DNA from 3 places in the Exiguobacterium sp. JMULE1 genome. Region 1 is predicted to be linked to each of the others. Evidence: riboswitches for the same ligand, from Rfam matches in the RefSeq annotation. Region 1 holds a riboswitch; each other region holds the start of a gene.
What was found. Region 1 has a riboswitch for thiamine pyrophosphate ahead of EXW93_RS05950 (thiamine phosphate synthase). Riboswitches for the same ligand answer to the same signal wherever they lie in the genome.
Positions count from the first base shown of each region.

Region 1 (7,806 bases):
CTTGTGTCGCGACGAACGCCGGGTCTGTCAGTTCACTGAGACTTCCAGTCAGTTCCCGCAAGTCACGTTTTGGTTCAAGTGGTTCGAACCGGCGATCGAATGTACCCTTATCGTTCAACGTCAACACATCGACCCCTTTGACATGATGGGCTTCCGAGAATGAATATTTCAAGAGCGATCCGCTGTAGCGAACCGTCTCGGATTGAATCGCAAGTGGATTATGCAAATGACCGAGTGCCGTATACGTAAACGGTGCAAACTGGCTTGCGCTAACTTGCCCTGCCGTTCCGACGGACAATTGCCGCTCCGAATCCGTCTCGAGTCCACCGATCACAAAGGCATGACCGACGAGGACACTCGGTCCATCCGGAATACATGCAGCAAGAATCGTCCGCATCGCATCATCATGTGTCTTGATCGTTTCGTCCTTGTGCACGTACCGAACGGTCGCAGGATCGGCAAATGGCACCGGATAAAACGATACTCCTTTGATCGTAACCGGAGTAATGACCGGCGTTAGTTTTCCGACGAGATGCAGACCGGCCCGTTGGAGTAACGTCGTTCCGAAACTTAACCGTTCGGCTGAATCGTGATTTCCACTGATCGCAACGACCGGGATATCCCGGTCAAGGATCAAGGCAGCCAGTGTCTCGTCAAGCAGTTCGACGGCTTCCGTTGGTGGTACGGCGCGGTCGTATAAGTCACCCGCAATGACGATCGCATCCGGTTGTTCGCGGTCGACGAGTGTCAAAAAATCCGCTAAGACCGCCCGCTGGTTCTCGAGCATCGATTCGCCATGAACGATTTTGCCGAGATGCCAATCGGCAGTATGTATCCATTTCATCTTCATCACACTCACTTTTTAAATATAGTAGCTTAAGTGTAGCATGCAAGCGGTCGTTCTGCGACGAACATCCGTTTGGAACACAAAAAGAAGGAGTCATCATATTTCTTAGCGACTCAACAATGAATTTGAAGAAATAAAAAGTATACTTTTTGTTATTGAAGAGAAGCACTATGCGTTATCTTTCACCTGAATTTCTTAGGTGATTTATACGATGCTCAAACAAATCTGACGAAATTTTGATGTTTTGAAAAACCTTACTTCCGGTCACTTCCAATATCCAATAAATGTATTTTGTGTTAAGCTAGTGTCGTTATACCTCAAGTAATAATTGAATCATGTCAGGACTCTCGTAAACTTTAATCGTTATGGATCATCCATTGAAATATGAGGAGGTAAAACGTGAAAAAACTTATACTGTTAGCTCTGTTATGTACTTTATTATCTGCCTGTAGCATCAACGAGTCTAAACTCAGTTTGAGTGAGTTACAGACAATACCTAACGATGTACAAATGAAAATTAATCCTGACTCTACTTTGCAATTGATTAACACGAAAGATGATATCGCCTATATTGTCTATAACACAAAGAAAACAATTACTACTGATCTCGAATCAAAAGAAGATACAGTGAAAATAAAATTGGACGAATCTAACGATACTAGTAAGAAAATGAAACAACATGTCTTTAAATTAACATTAGATTCTAAGCATGAAATCATCGACGTCTATTTAAACGGTAAATCTGCTGTATTCGATAACGTAACCGGTTCATGATTTTTGATTTCATAAAAAAATGAACACATATCACCCTCATTTTACTTGTAGATTGAGGGGATATACAAAAAAGCAGAAGGCGAATGCCTCCTGCTTTTTTCACTCTCGTGACTAATGTGTTATTTCGTCCGTTGTTTTCTAAAACGTTGGACGGAACGAATCACAGAAACCGATCCGCCGATGATCGCACCGACGCCGACGACGATGCCTGTTTTAAATTTTTTGCCCGATTGTTCTGATTTATGCGTTGCTTGATTGTGTTCAAAAAGTTGTTGGAGGGGCGACGACGTCTCGACTTCGAGAATTTTCGATGCATCCTGATGCACGTCTTCTCTACGTTCGACACTACAAGGTGACAGATAGAATGGGTTCAAGTTTGTCCGGTACCGATCCGGATTCCAGTTGGCTTGCTGAACAACTGCTTGGGCGTCTTCCGTCTGTGCTTGATCCTTGATTGGATCGAATTCTTGTTTCATCTGAATCACTCCTCTTCACGTTCAAAACCTGTAGACCGATTTACGTCTGAAGTCTTATTTACCTGTTTTTCAAACATTTAAAACATATATATTTAAAATTAGTTTTACTGTTTTGTGAACGTTAGCCGAAATAGGCATGATAGAGCCGCTTCGCTTTAACGAGATCCGCCTCGCCATGAATCAGAACGCGTCCATCTCGGAAAGCGACCATCCGATGTTCGTCCGTCGTAAACGCCAGCAAATATGGATTATGGGCGGAAATCGCAGCGACCGGCTGGAGACGTTGTTTCAACTGTTCCAGATCCCGCTGTCCGTCTCCTCGGATTTGAATGGCATCCCGACCGCACAGTGCCGTGAAACGAACCGTTTGATCCGATAAGTAAGGGTAGGACGGATCGATGCCGCACGACGGGCACTCCGTTTGCTTCAGTGACTGGACGTTAATTTGTTGAAACGTATTCGACCAGACATCAAACGCAAGCAAGCGCGTCCGCATGGCGTCCGTTTTTCCGCTCAACCACTTCAACGCTTCCGTCACCTGCAAGGAAGCGACCATCTGTACAGCTGGTCCGATGATTCCCGCTGTATCACACGTCTCCTGATCTCGCGGTAATTGATCGAGCAGACAATGCAGACACGGCGTCTCCCCGGGACGGACGGTAAACGTGATCCCATAACTGCCGACGCATCCACCATAAATCCACGGAATCGAACGCATCGACGCCATGTCGTTCATCAGCAAGCGAATATCGAAATTGTCCGTCGCGTCGATGATCAGATCAATATCATCGAGAAGCCACGTCAGCGCTGCCCGGTCGACGTCTACTACATGCGCTTCGATCGTCACCGTCGAATTAATCGCTTCAAGCCGTGCTTTTGCGGCAATCGCTTTTGGTACGATATGACGCGCATCCTCCTCGGTATAAAGCTGTTGTCGTTGTAGATTACTCCACTCGACATAATCACGGTCGACGATTCGGACGACGCCGACACCGGCGCGAACGAGTTGTTCTGCCGATGCCGTTCCGAGCGCTCCCATGCCGATGATCAGTACCTTTGCTGCTGCTAAGCGTGCTTGTCCCGCTTCCCCGATCGGTTGAAATCGAGTTTGCCGTGAGTAACGGTTCATCGAATCAATCCACTCGTTGGACTACTCGCGACCGCATACTGTTTTTTCTCGATTCGTCCCGCTTCGTATCCGAAGCGCCCTGCTTCGACAGCTAGTCGCATGGCGTGCGCCATCTTGACCGGATCTTTCGCATGGGCGACAGCGGAGTTTAATAAGACACCGTCCGCACCGAGTTCCATCGCATAGGCGACGTCGGTCGGCGAGCCGATCCCGGCGTCGACGATGACCGGGACCGTCGTCTGCTCGATGATGAATCGTAGATGAAGTGGGTTGAGAATGCCTTGCCCGGAACCGATTGGTGATGCAGCCGGCATGATGGCGTGACAACCGAGTTCCTCGAGTCGCCGTGCAAGGACGACATCGTCTGACGTATACGGTAAGACGATGAAGCCTTCTTTGAGTAATTCTTCAGAAGCCCGTAACGTCTCGATCGGATCAGGTAGTAACGTCTTATCGCAACCAATCACTTCGACCTTGACCATGTCACACATACCGGATGCCCGCGCAAGCTTCGCTAACCGAACAGCTTCCTCCGCCGTCTTCGCACCAGCCGTGTTTGGAAGTAGATCGTACTTCGCTAAATCAAGCGACTCCAAGAAATTCGCTTGTTGTTTGTCGAAGATATCGAGCCGACGGACGGCAAATGTCAAAATTTGTGAAGCAGACGCATCGATTGCTTTCTGCTGTACCGTAGCATCCGTATATTTCCCTGTTCCGAGCAATAACCGTGATTCAAATGTCTTTTCTCCAATTTTCAGCATGTTTATCCTCCTCCTACGAAATGAACGATTTCAAATGTGTCATTGTCCCGAACGACTGTCTGACCGTACGCCATGCGATCGATAATTTGTCGATTCTGTTCGACGATGACGAGCTTTTCCCCTAAGCCGAGTTGCGTGAGCATGTCCTCGATCGTTTTAATCTGTTCGATCGTGTGGTCATTGCCGTTAATCGTAATGTTCATCGGACTTCCTCCTTCTGAATCAACCGTAATGTATTTACCAAGACTTCCGCTGTCGCTGGTGCGAGTAATATGCCATGCCGATGATGCCCTGTCGCTAGGAAGATCCGACGGGATGAATCGGTGACTCCGATATATGGCAAGCCGGACACCGTTTGCGGTCGTACACCGGACCAGACTTCTTCGATGACCGCGTCACGAATCGGTGGATACAGTCGTTCTGCTGCTTGAAGCAGTGACATGATCCCAGCGACACTGACGCCGACCGTCTCGTCGTGCGGCAGTTCGGTCGCACCGATCAAAATCCGTCCGTCAGCTTTTGGCACGAGGTAGACGGCTTCATCAAACAGAATCGAGCGTAACGGCTGACCCGCGAGACGGACGGCGAGACACTCCCCTTTGACCCCATATGTCGCGATCGAATTTCCGACTGTATCGAGCAAGGCTTGCGACCCGCGTCCGGCAGCGACCGTCACTGTTCGTCCGGTCCACGTTCCTGCGTTCGATTCGATCCTGATGAAGTCATCGTTCTCTTCGATGCGTGTGACATCTACCTGTTCTTCAATCGATATGCCACGTGCGTGTAAGGCATACATCAATGCAGTCGTCAGTCGTCGTGGATCGATTTGACCGACAGCTGGAAACAGATGCTCGCGTCCTTTACGTTTTAACAAAAACGGTTGTTCCCGGTACCCACAATCGATGCCTGTCTCTCGCTCGAGTCGACGTGCAAGCAACGGATACAGACGACGACTACGTGCGGCAAGTGCATGCAATTCCGCCCTCAGCTCGATGTCCGTCGCGAGCATCCCGGCAGCTGCGCGGCTCGTTCCTCGTCCGCATGTTCCACGTTCTAAGACGACGACGGATTCATTCTGACAGGCGAGACCATAAGCAAGCGTCAACCCGATGACTCCACCGCCGATGATGATGTGATTCGTCATACGCGAACCCCCTGATAACGCTTGACGGCGGCGAGTGGATCCGATTGACCGAGAATACCCGATAAGACGGCGATTCCGGTTGCCCCGGTCGCTGCGATTTCAGGCATGCATTCTGGTGTAATCCCACCGATCGCAATGACTGGTTTCGTCGTGAAGGTGACGACTTGCTTTAATGCGTCGATCCCTCGGGGTGGTAGGTCCGGCTTCGACGCTGTCGGATAAATATGACCGTACAGCAGTCGGTCGGCTCCTTCCGCTTCTGCTGCCAGTGCCTCTGCTAGTGAATGGACCGATTTCCCGATGACGAGATTCGGAAAATGACGTCGCACATCGCGGACACGCAAGGAACGGCGCGTCAGCTGCACACCGATGCCGGCGACATGGGCGACGTCGACCCGGTCATGAACCGTTAACTGTTCAGGCGAATAACCATGCCCAAGGAGTGCTTCAATCAGATCAAGTAATTCTGCCGCCGATAAGTTCGGTTCACGTAGATGCAGCTGATCCGTATAGGGTTGAAGTGATTGAAAGGTCTTTATTTCGTCAAGCGGATGAATGGATCCCGTCGAAATCAGATGTAAACGCATCATGTTCTTCCTTTCCATACGAAAAAGGACCACTCCCGATGTTGAAGGGAGTGGTCCGAAAATGCGCTGAAGCGCTAAGGATATCTAGGGTTTCGAGCCACTTCCCTCCGCTAGTACGAACTAGATCAGGTTCAAAGGGTCCGGATACTTCCGTCTCAGTCTGCTGGGAGACTCCCCTAGTGTCTTTTCGTGTTTAATTGGCTTGCCCCATTAGTCTAGCATGAGTCGCTTTGCTTCGCTAGTCCTAGTTGAGCGCTTCCACTTGCTGAATCAGCTCCGATTTCGTCGGTCGCTGTTGCTCTTGGCTGTCGGCATACGTCTGCTTTAGCTTCAGGATGCGCATTACTTTAGCATCGAGCATCTCCGGCGTCAGCGTTTGGTCTTTGACGGCTTGCATCACTTCAGCATGAACTTTTGCGTAAGCACCTGCCTCTGAAAACATCGCCATATCAGCTCCATTGACGAGCGACTGACGTGCCGCTTCTGCGAGACCATATCGTTTCGTGATCGCTCCCATGACGAGATCATCCGTGATGATGACACCGTTGAATCCGAGTTGCTGACGCAAGAGGTCAGTCAAGATCGGCTTTGAGAGCGAGGATGGATTCGTATCGTCATACGCGGGATAGAGAATATGGGCAACCATCACCATCTCGGCGCCCTCTTGAATCGCTTCTTTAAACGGTAACAGTTCCGTCTGCTTCAGTTCTTCCTTTGATGCCGTCACTTTCGGTAGCCCGACATGGGAATCGACACTCGTATTGCCGTGACCGGGAAAATGTTTGACGACCGGAATCGTTCCCGTCTCCTGCATCCCGTGCATCAGGGCCGTACCAAGCGTCGCGACGGTCTTCGGATCAGCACTGAACGCACGGTCGCCGATGATCGGATTGTTCGGATTACTGTTGACGTCTAGGACCGGTGCGAAGTCCATGTTGAAGCCATAAAATCGTGACAAATGTCCGAGCGTACGTCCGATATCTTCCATTTTCGCATCATCTGCTCCTTGCGCCATCCGTTGACTCGTCGGTAGACGTAATCGTTGATCCGGTACCCGGCTGACCCGTCCGCCTTCTTCATCGATCCCAACAAACGCATACGGTTTTTGATTCGTCTCTTGAATCGCACGTGTGAACGTCAAGAGTTGTTCTTCTGACGTGATGTTTCCGCCGAGCAATAAGACCCCGCCAATCGCATGCGTCTGTAACAATTTCCGGTCAGCTGCTGAAAGTTCCGTGCCGGCGACTCCGATATAGAGCAGTTGATCGATTTTTTCTGACGTCGACATCGCTTTTAATTGTTGCTTTAGTTTTGCTTGTTGTCGTTCTTCTTTCGTCGGCTCAGGCTTCGGTTTCTTTTCTTCTGTCGGTTGTTTCGATTCCGGTTGTGATGATTTCGTTGGTTCCGTCGTCTCCTGCGCACACCCTGCAAGCAACAGGCAACCGATCAGTACGACTTTCTTCACAAAGGATCCTCGCTCCGGACACCATTGATCGAATAATAGACGGAAATCTCAGCGTTCAGGGATTGCGAGACCGAACAATATTTATCCTTTGATAACGAGATGGCGCGACGGACCTTATCTTCCGGGAGATCTCCTTCGAGCCGGTAATGAATCGAGATCGACGTAAAACGCCGCGGATGGTCCTCTGCCCGTTCTCCTTCGATATCCATTTCGAAATGGGTGATCGTCAAGCGCATCTTCTCTAAGATCGAAACGATATCAATTCCGGTACAGCCGGCAACGGCATGTAGCAGTAGCTCAGTCGGTCGCGGCGCTTGATTTTCACCCCCGTTTTCGGGTGCTGCATCCATCGCCAGGTGATGCCCTGATTCCGTCTGTCCACTAAACCCCATCTGTTTGTTCCATGTCACTGTCGCTTGCATCGTTTCCACTCCTTTATAAGTAGTCTTCTTCTGTAGTATACGCAAAAAACAGTACGCCTGGAAATTCACACGCTATTTCGAATAATGGTTCTTTTCCCGAAATCTCGCTTTGCGATACCCGACGAAATCGTTTCATGCTATCCTGTTACTCATAGTTTCGCGCGCAAGCGCTAGAATTGAGGAATTATCCATGTCACCTAC
Region 1 covers NZ_SGWC01000002.1:1,128,837-1,136,642, reverse strand. Annotated here, with positions in the region: gene EXW93_RS05985 (exonuclease SbcCD subunit D) at 1-844, opposite strand, end outside; gene EXW93_RS05980 (hypothetical protein) at 1,247-1,621, shown strand; gene EXW93_RS05975 (hypothetical protein) at 1,741-2,097, opposite strand; gene EXW93_RS05970 (ThiF family adenylyltransferase) at 2,219-3,226, opposite strand; gene EXW93_RS05965 (thiazole synthase) at 3,223-3,987, opposite strand; gene thiS (sulfur carrier protein ThiS) at 3,990-4,190, opposite strand; gene EXW93_RS05955 (FAD-dependent oxidoreductase) at 4,187-5,131, opposite strand; gene EXW93_RS05950 (thiamine phosphate synthase) at 5,128-5,721, opposite strand; TPP riboswitch at 5,804-5,906, opposite strand; gene nagZ (beta-N-acetylhexosaminidase) at 5,963-7,183, opposite strand; gene EXW93_RS05940 (OsmC family protein) at 7,180-7,605, opposite strand; gene EXW93_RS05935 (MFS transporter) at 7,796-7,806, shown strand, end outside.

Region 2 (7,806 bases), 760 kb from region 1:
TCGAGTGATGAAGCAAAAGCGTATCTCGATGAAATGGGTCTCGACGGCACGTTTGAACAAGAATTTTCAAGTGACGTGAAGCTCGATCAAGTCATCCGTCAATTCCCGCAAGCCGGTGCACAAGTCGAACCGAACGACTCCGTGACTGTGTTCATCTCAAAAGGTGAGGAAGAAAAAACGGTGACGGCAACGTTCCCTGAAAAGGTCGTCTATGATGCGGTCAGCGAGAACGAGGACGAGGAACCACCGAAACAAGTCATCCGGATTGAGACGGAAGATGCAAAAGGAAAGCGGACCGTCATCGAGGAATCGATTGATCAAGATGAGACATTTGACGTGCCGGTGACGATCGATCCGGGAGAAGAAGGAAAAATTACGATCTATAAAGACGATACGGTGTATCGTTCAAAAACCATCACGTACAATCAAGCAAAAGACGCACAATGAATGTGATGAAAAAGGAGTGCATAGGATGACGGAACAACGCATCGAAGAGAATCGAGAAGGAACGATCATACGCCTGCAGGGTGGCTTTTATGATGTCATGACACCAGAAGGAGAGGTCCGTTCACGGGCAAGAGGGAATTTCCGAAAACGCGGCATCAGTCCAGTCGTCGGAGACGAAGTCGTTCTTCATATCGAAAGTGAGACGGGATATATTCTCGAAGTGAAGGAGCGGGACAACTTTTTAGTACGCCCTCCAGTCGCGAATATCGACCAGGCATTGCTCGTCGTCTCGGCGGCAGAACCTGATTTTTCAGCGCACTTGCTCGACCGATTTCTCGTCTTGATCGAAGCGAAGGAAATCCAACCCGTCATCCTGTTAACGAAGATGGATTTACTTGACGAAGTCAAAGGACCGGCTGTCCGAGAGGCGATTGCCGCTTACCGGAAGATTGGGTATACGGTCATCGAGACATCAAGTGAGACGTTGACGGGTGTTGAGCAAGTCCGTCCGTTACTTGCTGGAAAAACGAGCGTTCTCGCCGGACAATCCGGTGTCGGGAAAAGTTCATTGCTCAATGCACTGGAGCCCTCTCTTGATTTAGAAACAAGTGCGATCTCGAAATCACTCGGACGCGGACGTCATACGACGCGCCACGTCACATTAATGCCGCTTGCCGAAGGATTGATTGCCGATACGCCAGGTTTCTCGAACCTCGATTTTCCGTATGATATGGAAATCGAGGATGTACGGTGGAGTTTTCCTGAATTCGTCGCTGTACAAGATGATTGTAAATACCGAGGTTGCTTGCATTTGAATGAACCCGGTTGTGCCGTAAAGGAAGCCGTCGAAGCCCAAGAAATCATGTCCTCTCGTTATGAGAACTATGGTATGTTTATAGACGAAATCAAGAATCGAGCCCGGAGGTATTGAAGATGATTAAAATTGCACCATCGATCTTATCAGCAGATTTTGCGAATCTTGAGCGTGATGTCAAAGCAGTCGAAGCAGCAGGCGCGGACTATATCCATTTTGATGTCATGGACGGTCAGTTCGTACCGAACATCTCATTTGGATTACCTGTGCTTAGCAGCTTACGTCAAAAGACGGATATGATTCTCGATGTCCATTTGATGATTGACCAGCCAGAACGTTTCGTTGAAGATTTCGTCAAGGCAGGAGCTGACATCGTGACGTTCCACGTCGAAGCGACGAATCATGTCCATCGTGTCTTGCAACAAATCAAAGCAGCGGGCGCAAAGGCAGGAGTCGTCTTGAATCCCCATACGCCATTATCAACGATTGAACACGTCCTTGAGGATGTCGATATGGTTTTATTGATGACTGTCAATCCGGGCTTCGGTGGACAAGCCTTCATCGAGCGTGTCATGCCGAAACTCGCAGCACTTGCGCAAATGAAAGCAGATCGTGGTCTGACATTTGAAATCGAGATTGACGGTGGCGTCAATCCGGAAACGGCAAAGCTTTGCATCGATAACGGTGCGAACGTTCTCGTCGCAGGATCAGCAATCTACAATGCACCAGATTATGCGGAAGCGATCACTAGCATTCGTCAAGGGGCTGCCGTATAATAAGAACGAGAAAACGAAATATGATGACCGCAAGGGGTGTCGCTTGAAAAGCGGCTGAGAGGAGTCTTTTAGACTTTAACCCTTCGAACCTGTTCCGTTCAAACGGACGTAGGGATGTGGCGCACGCAGGCAGTACGGCGTTCGTCGTACTGCCTTTTTGCGTCCTCTCGTACAATGAAGGAGGAAAAATAACATGAAACGGTTACAAATGATGATGGAAATTGCCATCTTTGCCAGTCTCGGAGTCGTCTTTGATTTACTGATTCCATTCAAAATGCCACAAGGAGGCTCAATCAGCTTAGCGATGTTACCGATCTTCGTCATGGCATTTCGCCATGGTGTCGTTGGAGGGGTCGTTACGGGAGCGCTTGTCGGTACGATTCAATTGATGTTCGCTCCACAAGTCTTGACGATCGTTCAACCGATGCTTGACTATACGATTGCGTATGGTGTCGTCGGATTAAGTGGTCTGTTCGCGCGTCAAGTCAGACTAGCCGCGCGCAATGGACAAAAGAAAAGCTTGATGGCGTTCGTTCTCCTGGCGACGTTATTAGGCGCAGGACTCCGTTATATCTGTCATGTCATCAGTGGAATCGTCTTTTTTGCCGAGTATGCCGAAGGTCCAGTCGTACCGTATTCATTGATTTATAACGCGACATACATGGTACCGTCTTACGTTCTTTGTGGTGTCGTTGCGGGTCTTTTATTCACGACTGCGCCACGCTTACTCCGTTATTCGGCACGAGGCGTCTGAGATGCGGGCGATTCTCGTCTGTGCCGGTCCGCGAGAAGAAGCGCCGGATTTACGGACGTTTTGTCAGCCAGGTGATTTTATCGTCGGTGTTGACGGTGGTGTTCAGACGATTGAATCGTTTGGGCTGACATGCGACCTGACGATTGGTGATTTTGATTCGCTTGGTTATGTACCAGAAGGGGCAATCGTTCATCCGGCCGAGAAAGATGAAACGGATCTCGAACTGGCACTTCGTACAGTCTCAGAGAAGAAACAGTTTGAGGATACCTTCATTATCGGGGCGACAGGTGGGCGGCTCGACATGACCGTCCAAAATGTATATTTATTGAAGCGATACCCAGAGGCACGACTCGTGACGAAACGAGAAGAGGTACGATACTTGGCTGAGGGAACGTATGCAGTCGAAGCAGGGAGCTATTATTATCTTTCGTTCATTCCACTCGTACCATCGACTTTAAGCTTATCCGGAGTCAAATATCCACTTGATGCACATCCAGTACCGGTCGGAGGTTCCTTGACCGTCAGTAATGAATGGTGTGCGTCAGAAGCGAAGGTAGAGCTCCATCAAGGAGAACTATTGATGATGCGGACGCTTAAGGAATAGCACAATCATAGGAAAGAGGCCGTGGATGACTCCGCGACCTCTTTTTGTATGAAATTATTCTTCGAGTTGAGAAGGGGCGACACGGATGTCGCTTTGGGCGGATAGATGTTTTCCTTTGACGAAGAGATGATAACTTCCCCACATGACGAGGAAGAAAGGAACACCGATGTATAGAGCGATTCGTTGATCCGCTTGAAACGCAAGACTGACGAGGACGACGACGTTTAACGTCAGCGAAATCAGTGGTAACACCGGATAGAGTGGTGTCTTGAATTTCAGTTCGGATACATCGTGTCCGTTTCGGACGAACTGACGACGAAACGCGAGCTGAGAAGCAGAGATGGAAATCCAGCCGACTTGAGCGCCAAGTCCGGCTAAGGACAAGAGCCAAATGAAGACGGTATCCTCTGCGAAAAACGCGGTCAGGAGCGATAACATCGCGAACATCATCGTAAAGAGTAAAGCACGCATCGGCACACCACGTGCATTGACGTAAGATAATTTCTTTGAAATCATCCCTTCTTGCGCCATCGCCCATAACATCCGGGTCGCCGCATATAATCCGGAGTTTCCGACGGATAATAGTGCCGTCAAGACGACGATATTCATCAAATCAGCAGCGTACGGAATGCCGATCGCATCAAAGACCATGATGAACGGACTGCTGACTCCGCCAGCCGTCTCATACGGAATTAATGCACCAACGATCGTAATCGATAAGACGAAGAAGATGAACGTCCGCCAGACTGTATTGCGGATCGCTTTTGGAATCGATTTTTCAGGCGTGTCGGACTCCCCAGCCGCGACACCGATCAATTCCGTTCCTTGGAAGGCGAAGTTGACGGCGATCATCGTCGTCAAGACACCGAGAATCCCGTTTGGAAACCAACCGCTTGCCGTAAAGTTCGCAAATAACGATGTTGGGCGATCTGCTTCCATCGGTAACCAGCCGAACCAGGCAGCGCCACCTAGAATGATGAAGAAAAGGATCGCGAGGACCTTCAAACTCGAGAACCAGAATTCGGCTTCACCGAATGCTTTGGCGGAGACGGCATTCAGACCGAATAGCAAGACCGTAAAGATGGTACACCAGACGACGACCGGCACGTTCGGAAACCAGCGGTCCATCAAACTGCCAGCAGCCGTGATTTCGAGCGCGACCGTCACGGCCCAGCCGAGCCAATAAATCCAACCGACGGCAAAGCCGATTCCTGGTCCGATGAAGCGGGTCGTATAGGTCTGAAATGACCCCGAGACCGGCATATAGACCGCTAATTCCCCTAGACATAACATCGTCAGATACATGATGGTCCCACCCACGATGTAACTGAGGACCGCCCCGAGAGGTCCTGCTTGTGAAATCGTTAACCCTGACCCTAAAAATAAGCCTGTCCCGATGATTCCACCGAGTGAGATCATGAACAGGTGTCGACTCGTCATCTCTCGTTTGAGTTGCATGATGACTTCCCCCAATTCTGACAAAATAAAGTACGTTCCTATTGTAAGCGTTTTCAATAAAAGCGACAATTAGTTTATGAGAAAAATAAATGAGGGTATAAAAAAACCGGAAGGGAAGATTCCCATCCGGTGGTTGCGCCTTATACGCGTTCGACTTTACCTGATTTAAGAGCTCGAGCTGAAACCCAAACCTTTTTCGGCTTACCGTCGACGAGGATACGTACTTTTTGTACGTTGACTCCCCAAGTACGTTTTGTTTTGTTCAATGCGTGTGAACGGTTGTTACCCGACTTTGGCGATTTCCCAGTAACGTAGCATTTACGTGCCATGCGTTCCGCCTCCTTTTATGTTGTTTTGCGTTCGTCCTAATAGACACTTTGCTATCTTAGCATGGTGTCAGGGCGGTTGCAACATAAAAAAAGTAGCTGACAAGAAAAAAACTTGACAGACAACCTCGAAATTTAAAATAATGGATGAGGATGATGGTAAAAGTTCATTTGACCGCTACTATTTTTCACTTATTCATTGTATAGTCAGTACGGCGACTTTTCAATAGTAGGTCCTTATAGTAGAATTATGAGAAGAATACAATATTCAAAGGGGGCTACTCAGGTGGCGATCGAGATGAAAACGACCTATGGAAAGATTGATGTAGATAATGATGTCGTCGCGCAACTTGCGGGCGGCGCGGCAATGGAATGTTTTGGTGTCGTTGGTATGGCATCCCAGTCTCAAATCAAGGATGGTCTTGCTGAACTCTTAAAACGTGAGAACTTTGCACGCGGTGTCATCGTTCGACAGGCTTCAGAGCAGGTCCATATCGATATGCATATCATCGTAAGTTATGGAACGAAAATCTCAGAGGTGGCGAATAACGTACAGAGTCGCGTGAAATACACGCTCAGTCAGGCACTAGGTCTTGACGTGACATCTGTGAACATCTTTGTCCAAGGAGTCCGCTTGACGAATGTCTAAGGCGGGAATAGAGGAGGAAACTTTAGTGAGTGTAGATCGTTTAACAGGAGCGCAGTTAGTCAAGATGATTCAAAATGGCGCGGCGAATCTCTATCAAAATGCAGATTTCGTCGATTCATTGAACGTCTTCCCTGTGCCAGATGGTGATACGGGAACGAACATGAATTTGACGATGACTTCAGGTGCAAAAGAAGCAGGTAAATCAACTTCGGATTCTGTATCGGAAGTCGCGAACGTCTTCGCACGTGGATTATTGATGGGGGCGCGCGGAAACTCTGGCGTCATCTTAAGCCAATTGTTCCGTGGATTCTCGAAATCAATCGAAGGCAAAACAACGATTGATACGAAGGAATTCGCAGATGCGTTGCAAAAAGGTGTCGATACTGCATACAAAGCAGTCATGAAACCGGTTGAAGGAACAATCTTGACGGTTGCCCGTGAAACAGCTGTCGCTGCTATCGCACAATCTGAGACGACGACGGATTTCTTAGAGTTGATGCGTCAACTCGTCGAAGCTTCGAAAGTATCGCTCGACGGTACACCAGAACTTCTTCCGGTATTAAAAGAAGTAGGCGTCGTTGACTCTGGTGGTCAAGGTCTCGTCTGTATCTATGAAGGATTCCTCGCAACACTCGAAGGAAAAGAACTCGACAAGCCGCATGCGCCTGTCATGGAAGCACTCGTCGAAGCAGAGCATCATAAAACGGCTCAAAGCTTCATGTCGACAGAAGAAATCCATTACGGTTACTGCACGGAAATCATGGTTCGTTTCCAAGATGACAAGCTTGCGAATGCACCGTTCAGCGAAGAAGACTTCCGGAACGAATTAGCGGAATTCGGTGATTCGTTGCTCGTCGTCGCGGATGAAGAACTCCTTAAAGTTCACGTCCACGTTGAAACACCAGGAGAAGTCATCACAAAAGGACAACGTTTCGGTGAACTCGTCGCTGTTAAGATTGAAAACATGCGTCAACAACACTCGACGATCCTTGAAGAAGAAGGAGCGAACCAAGTCACTCCAGTCGCTGCACCGAAGGCAAAAGCGAAAGCAGCCCTCGTGACAGTCGCAATGGGTGAAGGAATCAGCGAACTCTTTAAATCACTCGGTGTCAGTGTCGTTATCGAAGGCGGACAAACGATGAACCCGTCGACGGAAGATATCGTTAAGGCGATCGAGGATGCACACGCTGAACACGTTTATGTCTATCCAAACAACTCAAACATCATCATGGCCGCTGAACAAGCAGCATCTGTTGCGAATTGTGGTGTGACGGTCGTGAAATCAAAAACAGTCCCACAAGGTTTAGCAGCAACAATCGTTTATAATCCAGAAGCGACTGTCGAAGAGAACGAAGCGCATATGGCAGATGCGATTGCAGCTGTTAAGTCGGGCCAAGTCACATATGCCGTTCGTGATACGAACATCGATGGTGTAGAAATCAAGAAAGACGACCATATGGCGATTGCTGAAAAACAAATCGTCGCTACGGACGCTTCAAGTCTTGGTGCCGTCAAGAAACTCGTCGATACACTCGTCACGGAGGACGACGAAATCATCACGGTTCTTTATGGTGAAGGCGTTTCGACAGAAGAAGTCGACGACCTCGTTGCGTACATCGAATCGGTTAATCCGGATGCTGAAGTGGAAGTCCACGACGGCAAACAACCACTTTATTCGTACATTTTAAGCGTCGAATAAAACCATCATACTGAAAAAGGGCGACTAGCCTTTTCACGAATCCCACCATCTGCGATAATAGAGGTGGGATTTCGTTTGTTTCATAGAGAGGGGAAAAGAAATGAAATATCGTAGCGTCTTTGACATCATCGGACCAGTCATGGTTGGTCCATCGAGCTCGCATACAGCGGGAGCTGCACGGATTGGATTGATGGCGGGTAAATTATTCGGGGAAACGCCTACTGTCATCCACATCACGTTTTACGGTTCATTCGCGGATACGTATCGTGGACATGGAAC
Region 2 covers NZ_SGWC01000002.1:1,890,847-1,898,652, reverse strand. Annotated here, with positions in the region: gene pknB (Stk1 family PASTA domain-containing Ser/Thr kinase) at 1-447, shown strand, start outside; gene rsgA (ribosome small subunit-dependent GTPase A) at 473-1,378, shown strand; gene rpe (ribulose-phosphate 3-epimerase) at 1,381-2,037, shown strand; TPP riboswitch at 2,060-2,169, shown strand; gene thiT (energy-coupled thiamine transporter ThiT) at 2,231-2,791, shown strand; gene EXW93_RS10290 (thiamine diphosphokinase) at 2,793-3,395, shown strand; gene EXW93_RS10285 (amino acid permease) at 3,450-4,853, opposite strand; gene rpmB (50S ribosomal protein L28) at 4,994-5,182, opposite strand; gene EXW93_RS10275 (Asp23/Gls24 family envelope stress response protein) at 5,466-5,828, shown strand; gene EXW93_RS10270 (DAK2 domain-containing protein) at 5,854-7,527, shown strand; gene sdaAB (L-serine ammonia-lyase, iron-sulfur-dependent subunit beta) at 7,628-7,806, shown strand, end outside.
Region 2: another riboswitch for thiamine pyrophosphate. It lies ahead of thiT (energy-coupled thiamine transporter ThiT); the one in region 1 lies ahead of EXW93_RS05950 (thiamine phosphate synthase).

Region 3 (7,806 bases), 380 kb from region 1:
ATCGATTATCGCGGTTATGGCAAATCAGATGCGCCGGCAACGGGATACGATTATAAGACGATGGCGTCCGATATCAATGAAGTCATCGAACAGCTGAAATTATCGAACGTCACGTTGCTTGGCTTCTCGATGGGAGGAGGAATCGCCTTGTCCTATCTCTTGCAATACGGGGATTCAAAAGTCAGTAAGCTCGTTCTCGCAGGAGCTGCAGCACCTGTCTTTACACAGCGAGACGGCTATCCATACGGAATGACAAAAGAAGAAGTCGATGCGTTGATTGCCGACACGAAACAAGATCGTCCGTCGATGCTCAAAGGATTTGGGGAAATCTTCTTTGCGAAGGAGCATCCAGAACCACTCCAACAATGGTTCCACGGTCTTAGCATCGCTGCTTCGTCCCACGGTACGATTCAGTCAGCAATCGCATTACGTGATGAGGACTTGCGTGGAAAACTCGAAAACATCAAAGTCGATACGTTAATCATCCACGGTAAAAAAGACCAAGTCTGTCCATTCGAGTTCGCGGAAGAAATGCAAAAGGGAATCCCACATGCACGACTTGAAGTCTTCGAAGAGAGTGGGCACGGTATGTTGCTTGATGAACAAGAGAAGTTCAACGAGACGTTACTCTCGTACGTTAAAGGAAATCAAACCGTCTAATCCAACAAGCCATGGACACCCGTCCATGGCTTGTTTTTATGTACAGAAAAAAGCGTGCGCCGGCGCACACTTTTAAGGGCGATACTTCCGCATGAACCGTTGATCGATCCAGCGCTTCAGGTACCAACCGAACGGGTGAGTCGAATACTGATTGCCATACATTGAAACTGCATGACGTGGTCCCATCGATAAAATCGTCAAATAGTTCGTTTGCGGACGATAGGTTTTCAGTGCCTCTTCCTGGACGTACCGTAAGAGATTTGCCAGTAAGATTGGTGCTTGTCGGACAGCTGTGACGCCATTCTTCGGAATATCGGGATACGCGACGAGTGTCGCTGCGTCACCCGCAGCAAACAGACTTGGATGATCGAGCGCTTGTAACTGCTCATTGACGAGTAGGAACCCGTCTTCCGTATAGAGATTACTGTCCGCAAACAATGCCGGAGCTTTCGCACCCGTCAAGCGGATGATGGCATCTGGCTCGATTGGTGGGTGATGTGAAAAGCGGAGAGGAGACGACTCATTCAGTGGTCGTTCTCGAATCCAATGAACATCGAGTTCTTGTAAGCGTCGTGTAATGGCTTCCGCTGCTGGGTGTCCTGAAAGTAACTTTGGATCCGTGATCAGTGTAATCGGCACATCCGCCACTTTCAAGGACGCCGCCATCTCGACGGCCGCTGCACCGCTTCCAATCAAGACTGGACGCTTTGCTTGTTGCAGACGCTTTAATGTATCCGGTAACCGGTAGTTCGGTTTGATCGATAATCGTGTCGTATCTTCCGACCAATCGAACGAGCCGATATTCGTCGAGACGACGTCATAAGTATAGTGTCTGCCGGATGCACCGAAGACGACTTTTTCAACGGGATCGATTTTGATGACGGTCTCCTCGATGAATTGTTTATCATAGGCGCGACATAAGGCGGCGACGTCGATACGGATCTCATCAATGCCGTATGTTCCGTCAGCAAGTCCGGAGTACATGCCCGAGTAATATTGGTACGTCGAGGCGTTTAAAATCAGCCACTCGACGTCTTCTGTTGGTCCGTGTGTAATGCAATGCAGATGAGCGTGCCCTGCACCAATCAAGAGGATTCGTTTCATGTCGTTCTCCTTCAATCTGTCTTGCTAGAATGTACCCGGATACGGGTGGCGGTAATCATAGCCAAAAGACAAGACTGATGAACAGGAGGATGACCATGAGATAGATAACATCCTGGCGTTGAACGACTGGCACTTCATAATATGTCCGTTCTGCTGAAAAATGACGGGCTTCGAAAGCGATCGCCATCCGTTCTGCCCGCTGAATCGATCGCGAGAAGAGCGGTAAGCCGATTGATAGGAACGCATCACCAGGAAAGCGACTGTGAACGTTCCGAATCATCCGGACTTGCCGTAAGACGCGGACTTCTTCGACCAAATGTGGAAGAAAGCGGATCCCGGCAAGAAATCCGTACGCGAAGCGAGGCGATACCTTTGCTTGGTGAATCAAGCTCATCACGAACCGGGTCGCATCGGTCGTCGTGACGAAAGCGAAACTTAAGCAGACGAACGTTGCCATCCGTAAGGCAAGTAACCAGCCGTGCATGACACTTTCCGATGTGACATGAAACCAACCAAACGACCATAGAGGATTCGTTCCTTTGCCGAAGGCTGCCATCATCCAGAACGTCAATAAGAATAATAGACTGTAAGGTGCGAGTCGTTTCAAGAAATCGCGAGGACCCCACCCGGAGAGGAGTAGCAAGGCGATAGCAAAACTCAGGAACACCAACGTCTTGACCCAGTCGTTCGTTGCAATCAAGGCAAACATGATCAAAACCAATCCGCTACCTTTGATGACAGGATTGAGTTTAGCGAACGGTGACGCGTTCGTCTGCATTGCGCTTCACCTCCTGGAATTGGTACGAAAGTGGACGTTGTAGCTGACAGCGTTCGAGTAACGGAACGTCAGCGAATAATTCGCTCGGACGTCCGTCAAAGGCAATCCGGCCTTGCTCCATGACGAGGACACGATCCGCGTATCGGGCAACGAGTTCCATATCGTGTGTTGCCATGACGAGCGTCGTTCCGTTTTGTTGTTCCGTCAACAACTGTTCCATGAGCCGCCGTGTCGTCAATCCATCCTGTCCGAACGTCGGTTCATCGAGCAACAATAAATCCTTCGTCTGCCCGAGCATCGTCGCGACGCTGAGCCGTCGTTGTTGCCCCGTACTAAGCGCAAGCGGTGACTGCTGTTTGACAGATGCGAGTTCCAGTCGTTCGAGCAACGCTGTGCGCTCATCACTCGTCGCTGCCCGGTGACTCCAGTCGATTTCCGCTTCGACTGTCAGTTTGAGAAACTGCAGATCCGGTTGTTGAAAGACATAACCAACGTGCTCATAAAAGCGTCGCCGGGAGTAACGCTGAGCCGGACGTTCCTGGAACCGATATGTTCCACGATGCGAGAGCAACCGACCGAGTGTTGCAAGCAACGTACTTTTCCCGGAGCCGTTTGCCCCGAGCAGCATCACCCATTCTCCCGTCTTCAGGGAAAATGTCGCATCGGTCAGCGGGTAAGGTGCTTTCGTCGATAATGCAGCGACGTGTAACAAGGGAATGCCTGCAGTAGCGACTGGAGGAAGCACATGAAGTCGCGCTGCTTGTGGTCCATCTATGGGTAACGTCTCTAACGTGTACGGATACAAAGAGGGAACAGCGATCCCTTTCGATTGAAGATCCGTATACGCCTGCGGGAACAAATCCTGCGGATGCGCCGTTGCAGTCACCGATCCGTCCTCAAGTAAGACGATTTTGTCGATGTAAGGTAAACAGACATCGAGTTGGTGTTCGATCAAGACGATCGTTAAATCATGTTCTTTCTGAATCTGAAAGATCAACGCCATCAGCTCGTGTTGCCCGATCGGGTCAATCTGAGCCGTTGGTTCATCGAGTAATAAGATCGTCGGCTCAAGTGCCAGGACCGCAGCGAGCGCGAGGCGTTGTTTCATCCCCCCGGATAGACTCGCGATTGGTGTCGAGAAGGGGAGAGGGAGACCAACGAGTGCGAGTAAGCGTTCAATTCGTTCCTCCATCTCTTCGCGTGGAATCGACCGGTTTTCTAAGCTAAAAGCGATTTCGCGTCCGATCGTTTCCATGCAGAACTGTTCTTCTGGGTTTTGGAATAGCACTCCGACCGAACCGGACCGGGTAACGGTTCCCGTCTGTTCGACTTCAATCGTCTCTGGTGTCAGTCCGGCTAGGGCATGAAGCAGTGTCGTCTTGCCACTCCCGCTTCGTCCGAGCAGAAGGGTCGTTCCTTGCTCGATCGTCAGCGATACATGATCGAGCACCGACTTCATCTGACCGGGGTAGCGGATGCTGAGATCGTCGACAGTAATCATGCGACTTCCCGTTTCGCACGTCCTGCCGCAAACCCGTTCAAGACACCGGTCGCAACAAGGCGACGGACGAGAATCGCTGCAAGCAAGCCGCCCAGTAATGCGCCACTAATTAATTGTAAGCCAGTTGTCGCAAGCAACGTCGTCGTGTAGTAACCGAATCCGTTCGCGATCAGACTATAGACAATGCTACCAATCGCGGCTCCAACACCCGATAACATCAATGTCCAGGTGTCATAACGGCGATAACGCGTCATCGCAAAGACGAGTTCCGCACCAAGCCCTTGGCATACCCCGATCAGTAGAGCCGATAAACCAAAGTGACTACCCGTGAACAGCTCGACGGCTGCCGCGACGATTTCCGCGATGAGGGCGGCACCTGGTTTTTGAATGATTGCTGCGACGAGCGGGCTCGCGATGATCCAGATCCCAAACATCCAGTTGGCACCGACAGGTCCGAAGATCGCAGACATCGGTAACCAGAGTGTTGACCAACCAAGATAGATGACCCCGCAAGCGACGGCGAGCATCATCATGACCATGATTTCTTTCATTTTCCAGTGTTGCATTAGGTACGTCCTCCTTAGAATGGGGGAGACGCCAAAAAAGACCGCCCTCCGTAAAAAAGAGAGCGGTCCTCAGAAAAACTGCGCGCAGCAGGAGTCATTGGATGTGATCGCTCCACTTTCCTACGCTAGTATGAACTAGATCAGGTTCGAAGGGTCCGAAGTGAATCGTCTCAGCCAAATGGGCTCCCCTAGTGGATATGGTAATAGGTGATACGCTGTTCACTTTAGGCAATCTTCTGTCTATTGTCAAGACACAAAAAAACGATACGCCACGAAGGGCGTATCGTCAAACGACTTATTTGTTGTCTTCGTTCTCTTCTTTTGCTTCTTCTGAAGACTCTTCCGTAGCTTCCGCTTCGTTGTCTTCACCAGCTTCCGCTTGTGCCTCAGCTTCTGCTTCTTCGATTTCCTCAAGCTCTTGTTCAAGCGTTGATTCGACGACAGCTGCGACTTGAATGTCGCCTTCTGTGACGATACGGAAATCTTTTTGTTCTGGAAGATCAGCTACAGAGATCGAATCGCCGATTTCGAGGTTCGTGACGTCGACTTCGACGTTCTCTGGTAATTTATCTGGTGTAGCTGCGACTGTTACTTTAAAGAGTGTCTGTGACAGGAATCCACCGACTTTAGCGCCAGCTGCTTCGCCGACGAGTACGACGTCTGCTTCGACTTCTGTCTCTTCATCCATTTTAACGGCGATGAATTCAACGTGATCGACAGTTGGTGTGAAGACATCCATATCACGACGGTTGATCAAGACGTTAATATTTTTACCGTCGAGTTTCAGTGAAATCAAGACGTTCTCACCGTTTTCTCGAACGATTTTAAGCAATTCTTTTTCTTCGAATGCGATTGGTGTACTTTCCACTTTGTAACCATACACGACACCAAGAGCTTTTCCTTCATGACGTAATTGTTTACGGAGTGAGCGTGGACGTACCTCGCGTTTTTCGGCTGTTAATTTAACTGACATGTTCATTTCCCCCTTGAATTTGGTATAGCCCTCAAAAGGTAATGAATGTAGGAGCAGGACAAGTCCTGAACAATTTAAATATGCTAAGACAATCGGTTTCAGACTCTTTTGAATCTGACGCTTTCGTGACTTTGCATTTCTCTCCCAGGTCATTACGCTGATATTGAGAAACATGTGTGAGTAAGTCACCGTTTGATGCGGTGCTAGTAAGTTTATACCCCTATGTTTTAAATCCTTAAACCTCTATTTTTATTTTTTAAAGTCGAAAGACCTCCAAACCGCTTGAAATCAAGGGTTGAGAGGTCTTTCGTTTTTTTCATTTTTTATGGTGATGCGTTGGTTTTCACGAACCAGCACGCGGACGAGACGTTCGATGTGCCGCATCGTCGTCTGTCCCATCGTTGAGATTTGGAGCCATTGATTATGGACGAGATAGTCGCTTTCATATTGAACATGATAGCCTTGGATCCGGAGAGCGTCTCCTAAAGCGGTTGCCGACGGATGGACGATCGTCAGAATTCCCGGCGCTTGTGCTTCTTGCGTCGCAAGCAGGTTAAAACCAGTCGCGCGAACGGCCTGTTCGAGATAGGTCATCTTGATAGCGGCTTGATCGAGATCAAGGGCATCGAGCGCTGCCTGACAAGCCAGCAACAAGTTCGAGGAACCGGAAAAGGCGACGCCTTCCGCATAGAGTCCGAGATCTAGATAACGTGGAATACGTGGAGAAGGTAGGACGCGATCTACGTGACCGATGAACGCAAGACCCGGTAAACCCCCAATTGCTTTTCCGGAGACGGTCGTGACGAATCTGCAGCCGGCATACGAGAAACGCCCGGTTCCGACGGCGCTGATCGCATCGACGATGAGTGCGGTTCGTTGTTCTAACAGCGCTTTTACCGCATCGAGATCGTAGAGGACGCCCGTTGACGTCTCACAATGCGTCAACCAGATCCAGTCGTATTCCGTTTGATGCAGTTGACTCGCGAGTTGTTCCAAGTCGATTGGGTGACCGGATGGAAGCGAGTGGACATCAAAGGACTTTCCTGCTCGTGCTGCGTGATCGATCAAGCGTTGACCGAACTCACCACCGTTTAGGATCAACCCATGTCCACTCAGTTGTTGTGCGACGATATCGTTGGCGAGCGTACCACTGCCGACAGCCATCGAGACATGTGGCAAATCCAGCAACTGACACATTCGGTCCCGTAAATTTTGATCGAGCTGACGCATCGATGCCGTCCGATGCGGGCGCGGTGCTTGTTGCGCCGCTTGACGGACCGTCGGAGCGACTTCGACCGGACCGGCTAGAAAATGCAGAGGACGTAAAACGTCCGCGATGACGGATCGTTCGTATGTCGCGCGCGACAACAACATCGGTACGAACTGGGCGTCACCACTACCGAGCGTCGCTGCGATTGGTGTGAAGCCGAACCGCGCATATAGTTTAGCTTCCCGTGTCGTACCACTGATATAGACATGATCAATCGTTTCCCGTTCCAAGTAGACCATCAAAAAGCGCATCAATTGCATGAACGTACGACTATTGCGGTATTCGGGACGAACGCTGAGTAAACGGATTTCCGCTGGGTCCGTCAATGTCTCATCTAACGTCACGCCTTTTTCCTCAAGTGAAAAAGGGCGATGCTTCCGAATAGCAATCATCGCGACGAGTCGATCGTCTTCCTTGCCGATCAGATAAGTATTTTGATCATGAAACCGGTCAATCCGTTTCCGTTCGGTGTTCGGTTGATGTTGCGGAATCTCTTCCGTGAAGGTGAGGTAGTTCAGTTCATGGATTGCTTCCGCGTCCGAAGCGGTGGCAATGGAAAAGTCGATCATGAGATGTCCTCCTTATGTAATGACTAGCTTGTGAAGTGCATCATGAGCCCACAGGACAAGTAGACTTACGGCAACGGTACACAAGATATTGATGGATCCTGCGTCAAAGTAGACGGGGAGTAACGGGAGCAGAACAACCGGAATCAGCCCTGCTTTGACGCTATCTTTCGTTACGAGATAAGACAGACCGAGTATGCCTAGTCCGGCAAGATATGCCCACGGCGTGATGGCGAAGACAATTCCGGAAAATACGGCATACCCTTTACCGCCGCGTCGCGGATGAAACAACGGAAACAAGTGACCGATGAGCACGGCAAGAGCAACGGGATAAAATGCGTCTGTGATCTGTAGTGCAAGAACGGTCTTCGCGGCATCAAACAGATAC
Region 3 covers NZ_SGWC01000002.1:1,504,386-1,512,191, reverse strand. Annotated here, with positions in the region: gene EXW93_RS08160 (alpha/beta fold hydrolase) at 1-660, shown strand, start outside; gene EXW93_RS08155 (NAD(P)/FAD-dependent oxidoreductase) at 733-1,764, opposite strand; gene EXW93_RS08150 (energy-coupling factor transporter transmembrane component T family protein) at 1,820-2,542, opposite strand; gene EXW93_RS08145 (ABC transporter ATP-binding protein) at 2,514-4,043, opposite strand; gene EXW93_RS08140 (ECF transporter S component) at 4,040-4,609, opposite strand; TPP riboswitch at 4,710-4,809, opposite strand; gene EXW93_RS08135 (50S ribosomal protein L25/general stress protein Ctc) at 4,905-5,582, opposite strand; gene EXW93_RS08130 (GNAT family N-acetyltransferase) at 5,871-7,421, opposite strand; gene EXW93_RS08125 (glycerol-3-phosphate acyltransferase) at 7,434-7,806, opposite strand, start outside.
Region 3: another riboswitch for thiamine pyrophosphate. It lies ahead of EXW93_RS08140 (ECF transporter S component); the one in region 1 lies ahead of EXW93_RS05950 (thiamine phosphate synthase).